One region of the Shimazuella sp. NTD250 genome, then DNA from elsewhere that is predicted to be linked to it. Evidence: riboswitches for the same ligand, from Rfam matches in the RefSeq annotation. Region 1 holds a riboswitch; each other region holds the start of a gene.
What was found. Region 1 has a riboswitch for S-adenosylmethionine ahead of AC5WOF_RS07410 (aminotransferase class I/II-fold pyridoxal phosphate-dependent enzyme). Riboswitches for the same ligand answer to the same signal wherever they lie in the genome.

Region 1 (2,274 bases):
TACAGGCTCGTTTTGGTAAACCTAATACATTAGGATTGGAACTTGATGTGTTACCTTATCAGTTAGGTGTTCGTTATCAGCAGATGCTAGATACAGAAATCAAAGACATCTCTCCTATTATTCGCTTGCAGCGTGCAGTAAAATCAAACTACGAGCTAGCGCAGATTCAGCAGGCTGCTATATTAGTAGATGAAGTTATTCAACAATTGCCTGCTTGGATATCAATAGGTATGACAGAAGTACAATTAGCAGCGAAAATGGAGCAATATTTACGAGTACGTGGAAATATAAATCTCAATCGAATGCGAGGTTACAACCAAGAGTTGTCACTGGGGATGGTAGCTTCTGGTGCGGCAGCAGCAACCCCGACTTATTTTGATGGTCCTGCTGGCGGCTTAGGATTGACAGTTGCTAGTCCACAAGGTGCAAGTTTCAAAAAATTAGCTCAAAACGAACCAATTTTACTCGACTTTAGCACAGTAGTAGAAGGCTATATGATTGATCAAACTCGAATAGCTGTCATTGGTACACTTGAAGACGATCTGGTACAAGCATATGAAGTAAGTCGAAACCTTTTGCGTGCTGTAGAACAGTTAGGAAAACCAGGAGTTACATGGGAGAGTTTATATCAGCATGCTTTAAAAATAGTGGAAGATGCTGGTTTACAAGCTCATTTTATGGGATTTGGGGAAGATCAAGCGAAATTTTTGGGACATGGAGTAGGTTTGGAAATTGACGAGTTCCCCATTTTGGCAAAAGGATTTCAACAACCCTTACAAGAGAATATGGTCATTGCAATCGAGCCTAAATTCACGTTTCCTGGCAGGGGTGTTGTCGGAATAGAAAATACATATGTCGTCAAAAGTAATGGATTAGTATCTCTATCCATTTCTAGCGAAGATGTCATCACTATTTAAAAAGGCTTTGACTGCAAGGAAATAGTATTTTTAACCCAATAACTAGACATCCAATCATGGATAGGGTTGTAGCTGCCTATCCATGATTTCTATAGATAGATGATTATTTCACCAACATTGATAGAAAAGTAATATATATGATAAAATTAGTTTGATAAAAATAAATAAATATTATATTTAAAGATTTTCTCTTATCAAGAGTGGCGGAGGGACTGGCCCGATGAAGCCCGGCAACCAATTGATCTTGATCAATAAGGTGCCAAATCCTGCAGGAATTCCTGGAAGATAAGAGAAGAAGCGGTGTCGAAAACCAGCCTCTTCTCTTAGGAGAAGAGGTTTTTTATGTGAGGAAATGGGTCAGGAGGATGAACAAATGAAAAAAATGGAGACGGAATTAGCGCAGATAGGCTGTAGAAAGGAACCGAAGACAGGAGCTATTAATTTTCCAGTTTATTTTGCAACTGCTTATGAACACGTTGGTGGGGTAAGTACAGGTTATGACTATACGCGGACAGCTAATCCGACCCGAGATGTGCTGCAAGAAAGCATTGCAAGATTAGAACAAGGAGATGAAGGTTTTGCTTGTAGTTCAGGAATGGCAGCCATTCAAACGGTAATGGGATTGTTTTCACAAGGAGATCATTTGATCGTCTCTCTTGATCTTTATGGAGGAACTTATCGATTGTTTGAAGAAAACCTTCGACGCTTCGGTTTGGACTTCACTTATGTAGATTTGCGTAATCTTGAGGATGTAGAAAGTTCCATCCAGGCCAACACACGAGCTATTTTTATCGAAACACCTACCAACCCATTGATGCAGGTCGCTGATATACAAGCGCTTTGCAGCCTAGCTCGCAGACATCAGATCATAACTATTGTGGATAACACTTTTTTGACCCCATACTACCAACGTCCGATTGAATTAGGTGCTGATATCGTCATTCATAGTGCAACGAAGTATTTAGGTGGTCATAATGATGTACTCGCTGGTCTGATCGTGACAAAAGGATCTGAATTATCAGAGCGTGTAAGATACTTGCATAACGCCATAGGGGCAAGTTTAGGACCTCATGACTGCTACTTGTTGATGAGGGGGATGAAAACACTCGCTTTACGGATGGATCGTCATGAAGAAAATGCTCTACAGTTAGCACATTTTCTTCGTGAGCATCCGTTGATCAAGGGAGAAGTATATTATCCAGCTCTCGATGAAAAGGGAAAAGATACACACCTAAAACAAGCTAGTGGATTTGGAGGTATGCTGTCCTTTCGACTAGCTGATGCTAATCTTATCCGACCGTTTTTGCATCACTTGAAATTGATTACTTTTGCAGAAAGCTTAGGTGGGGTAGAGAGC
Region 2 (2,274 bases), on a different contig from region 1:
CATGGGACATCAATGCAGGATAAGATAGAATACTTTCTACAGAACCTAAACTAACGGCAACGATAGGCAGTCGAATCTTTTGAAGTAGTTTCCTTACTTTTGTTCCACTTCCTACATCAAAAGATAATACTGCGCCATGACCACTAGCTTGTTTACATTGTATACGATGACCTTCATGTTCCTCTAAACCGGTATAATATACTTTCTCCACCTCTTTATGCTCTTGTAACCACACTGCTAACTTTTCTGCATTTTTGGAAGATATGTCCAACCTCGCTTGCAGGGTTTTCAATCCCCGTAGAATTAGCCATGAATCTTGCACTCCTAGTACTGCTCCAAACGCATTTTGAAGAGTCTTGATTTGATTTGCTAATTGTTCATCTCTTACCGCTACAAGTCCTGCCACCACATCACTATGTCCGCCCAAAAACTTCGTTGCGCTATGCACAACGATATCGAATCCAAATGCTAATGGACGCTGATAATAAGGTGTTAAAAATGTATTATCGACAATAGATAATAATTTATTTTCTTTTGCTACTTTTACTATCTCGCCTAGATCTGTTACTTTTAGGGTTGGATTGGAAGGAGTTTCGATATAGATTGCTTTCGTATTTGGACGAAGTGCTTGAGTGATAGCTTCTGTTCTGGTTGTATCGACAAAAGTACTGTCAATCCCAAATCGACTTAGCACTTGCGTTAAAATACGATACGTACCACCATAAACATCCTGCGAAACAATGATATGGTCTCCTTTGGACAATAACAGAAACACAGTAGATATTGCTGCCATTCCGGAAGCAAAAGCGAAGCCTCGACAACCACTCTCTAGCTTTGCAATGGTATCTTCCAATGCTTGGCGTGTTGGATTTCCACTTCGGGAATAATCGAATTGCCCCGGATTATCGATATCAAACTGATGAAAGGTAGAAGCTTGATAGATGGGAACACTTGAAGCCCCTGTCTGTGGATCTAACTCATTTCCATTATGCAATAACAATGTCTCTATTCTCATCCAAATCACTCCCCGTTTCGTTTTACTAGGCACGTATTCGTATAAACTACTGAAGTCCTTGTCCTATTTTTTTGCATCAAAAAACCTCTTCTCCTAAGAGAAGAGGCCAGTTTTATCCATCGTTTCCTCTTCCCTTATCTATCAGGAATATACTTCCTGCAGGAATTGGCACCTTATTGATTAAATCAATTGGTTGCCGGGCTTCATCGGGCCAGTCCCTCCGCCGCTCTCGATAAGAGAATTATCAAAATATTATTTTATTCAAGATTTGCACTAGTTATTTTTAGGTTATCCTACATCTGAATAGAAGTCAAACACGAAAACAAAATTATCCGATATTATTGTAAATTGGGGTTCTACACTGGTTGACACCAAATGTAAGTTAATATAACTCCTAAGCAAAAATAATTGCAACTTTTCATAGATTATTATATATTCATCCAAAAGAAAATCCTTAAATCCAAAAGCAAGTACTCGAAAATATCCTGTAACAAATAAACAATCTTCTTTTTCTCCTAACCTTGTAGTATAATCAATAATTGGGAGTAACAATATTAACCAAATACAAATGAATCTTTCTCTTATCAAGAGTGGTGGAGGGACTGGCCCGATGAAACCCGGCAACCAATTGATCTATGGATCAATATGGTGCCAATTCCTGCGGATTATTGGATTCCGCGAGATGAGAGTTGACGATACAATCGTTCACCTTTCATCTTACCCAGATGAAAGGTTTTTTTGATCTTACACAAAGGATGATAGCAATGAACAGAACACCCATTGAAGAGCGACTGAAAGAAAAAATACTTATCATTGATGGAGCGATGGGAACAATGCTTCAACGTGCTCAGTTAACCGCAAAAGATTTTGATGGTGAAGAATATGAAGGGTGTAATGAAATTTTAAATCTAACCCGTCCGGATGTAATTCTTAATATTCATAAATCATATTTAGATGCTGGTGCCGATATCATTGAAACCAATACATTTGGGGCAACTTCTGTTGTTTTAGCGGAGTATGATTTACAAAACCGAACAACAGAAATCAACCAAGCAGCAGCACGCATCGCTTGTACAGCGCGGGATCATTTTAGTACAACAAATCATCCTCGTTATGTAGCTGGCTCTATCGGTCCCACGACCAAAACCCTTACCGTGACAGGCGGAATTACTTTTCATGAGTTAGCCCACTCATACTACGAACAAGTTGAAGCACTTTTGATGGAAGACATTGATCTTCTTTTATTGGAAACCTCACAA
Region 3 (2,274 bases), on a different contig from region 1:
AAAGATAGATTTTCAATCAAACGTTTTCCTGCTTCTCGTCCGCCCTTGATGCCAAACGTAAAGATGGCTCCTTGTCCTTTTGCTAAATATTTTTGCGCTTTTTCATAGGAGGGATGACCTTCTAACCCAGGGTGATTTACCCATGTAATACTGTCGTGATTTTCTAAAAACTTGGCAACTTTCAGCGCATTTTCACTATGTCGTTCCATGCGCAGGTGCAGGGTTTCTAACCCTTGCAGCAATAAAAATGCATTAAATGGAGAAATAGCGGCACCTGTATCTCGCAATAGCTGGACACGTGCTTTAATAATATATGCAAGGGGTCCTACTGCTTCTGTATAAGAAACGCCATGGTAACTTGGGTCTGGTTCTGTTAGATCAGGGAACTTACCATTTTTCCAATTAAACTTTCCAGAGTCTACTAAAATTCCACCAATACTCGTTCCATGTCCTCCGATAAATTTGGTTGCAGAATGAACAATGATATCTGCTCCAAAATCAAATGGGCGACTTAAATAAGGTGTGGCAAACGTGTTGTCAATAATCAGCGGTATACCTGCTTCATGCGCTACATCGGCTACTACTTCTACATCTAATACATCTAATTGAGGGTTCCCGATGATTTCTGCAAACACAGCTTTGGTTTTATCTGTTATCGCTTTGCGAAAGTTATCTGGGTTAGTCTGATCTACGAAATGCACATGAATTCCCAGCTTAGGAAGCGTGTGCCGAAATAAATTATAGGTGCCGCCATAAAGGTTGCTTGAGGCTACAATCTCATCTCCAGCTCTGGCGATATTTAAAATCGAATACGTAATCGCAGCTTGACCTGAACTAGTTGCAAGTGCTCCAACACCACCTTCCAGCTCAGCAACTCTTTTTTCTAAAATATCCGTTGTAGGATTCATAATCCGAGTATATATATTTCCAAATTCTTTTAACGCAAATAAATCAGCAGCATGCTGTGTATCGTCAAATACATACGAAGTTGTTTGATAAATAGGAACGGCTCTTGCATTGGTAGCAGGGTCTGGTGCCTGACCCCCATGAACAGTAATCGTCTCAGGTCGAAATGTACTCAATGATAATTCCCCCTTTTTTATCGCACAAAAAAAGCCTCTTTCTTATCCAGAAGAGGCTTTGGGTTTCTAAATTCCTCATCTTATCTGTTAGAGACGTTTGTCTCTACAGGAATTGGCACCTTCTAGTGAATCACTAGGGTTGCCGGGCATCATCGGGCCAGTCCCTCCGCCTCTCTGGATAAGAGATATTAAAAATATATAGTTCAACACTCGGTTTACTCGATTATATTGAATTTTGCGGCAACCGTCAATACTCTTCCTGTCCTATCTTTTCCATATTGTATTGCTTTCCCAATGACCATTTTAATAAAGGGGACGTTATAGCCGTAGTAATAATCGCAATGAGAAATAAAATACAGTAATCATTGGCAGAAATTAATTTACTGGTTAAACCAATGTTTGCAAACACGAGTATCATCAACCCACGAGCATTCATCAAAGCCCCGATGGCACTTGATTCCCCCCAACTATATCCTATCCCTTTTGCGAAGAACAAGCAGGTAAAGTATTTGCAAATAAATGCTACACCAATAAACAGGAGAATGATCCCGATATGATAACTGTTTGTAAAAGAACGCAAATCGATATTAAAACCCGAACTTACAAAGTAAATAGGAACCAAAAGAGTATTAACAAAATCGGAAATCTTCACATTGAGATCTTTTGTGACAGGGTCTAATCTAGGTATAATTAGTCCTGCTATAAAACCTCCAAAAATAGCATGCAGTCCCATTTTTTCAGTGATCAAACTGCTGCCTAAAAACAAAATGAGAAATATTGCGAAAAATTCATGCTGGAGGGTAGGAAACTTTTGTATCAAAAACTTTAAAAGAGGTTTGATCACAAAAAACATTACTACAAGATAAAGACTCAGATACAGAAATATACTAACACTGCTGAAAGATAAATTAAGAGCAGCAATAGATAAAATGATTGGTAACATCATCCATGCGATGATATCTTCTATGCTTGCGCCAAATATTACAAATCTCCCCAAATTTGTTTTGATCAACTTATGCTGATCCAAAATCCGGACAAGTACAGGAAAAGCTGTTACAGAAATGCTGGCTGCCATAAACAGCGAATAGACTAATTGTGTTGTAAATTTTGGTCCTATCGATGGGTATACATACCAACTTAACAGAAACAGCATAAGAAATGCCGGTATAATACCTACAAGAGCAAGGAGAAC

Region 2: it holds a riboswitch for S-adenosylmethionine, as region 1 does, so the genes downstream of both, AC5WOF_RS14070 (aminotransferase class I/II-fold pyridoxal phosphate-dependent enzyme) here and AC5WOF_RS07410 (aminotransferase class I/II-fold pyridoxal phosphate-dependent enzyme) in region 1, are expected to answer to the same signal.
Region 3: it holds a riboswitch for S-adenosylmethionine, as region 1 does, so the genes downstream of both, AC5WOF_RS11390 (homocysteine synthase) here and AC5WOF_RS07410 (aminotransferase class I/II-fold pyridoxal phosphate-dependent enzyme) in region 1, are expected to answer to the same signal.

What each region holds. Positions count from the first base shown of each region.
Region 1 is NZ_JCAJZS010000002.1:500,252-502,525, reverse strand. Features, by position in the region: gene AC5WOF_RS07415 (M24 family metallopeptidase) at 1-917, shown strand, start outside; SAM riboswitch class I at 1,106-1,209, shown strand; gene AC5WOF_RS07410 (aminotransferase class I/II-fold pyridoxal phosphate-dependent enzyme) at 1,291-2,274, shown strand, end outside.
Region 2 is NZ_JCAJZS010000005.1:137,900-140,173, forward strand. Features, by position in the region: gene AC5WOF_RS14070 (aminotransferase class I/II-fold pyridoxal phosphate-dependent enzyme) at 1-1,015, opposite strand, end outside; SAM riboswitch class I at 1,147-1,254, opposite strand; SAM riboswitch class I at 1,594-1,704, shown strand; gene metH (methionine synthase) at 1,780-2,274, shown strand, end outside.
Region 3 is NZ_JCAJZS010000004.1:111,353-113,626, reverse strand. Features, by position in the region: gene AC5WOF_RS11390 (homocysteine synthase) at 1-1,082, opposite strand, end outside; SAM riboswitch class I at 1,160-1,267, opposite strand; gene AC5WOF_RS11385 (cation:proton antiporter) at 1,330-2,274, opposite strand, start outside.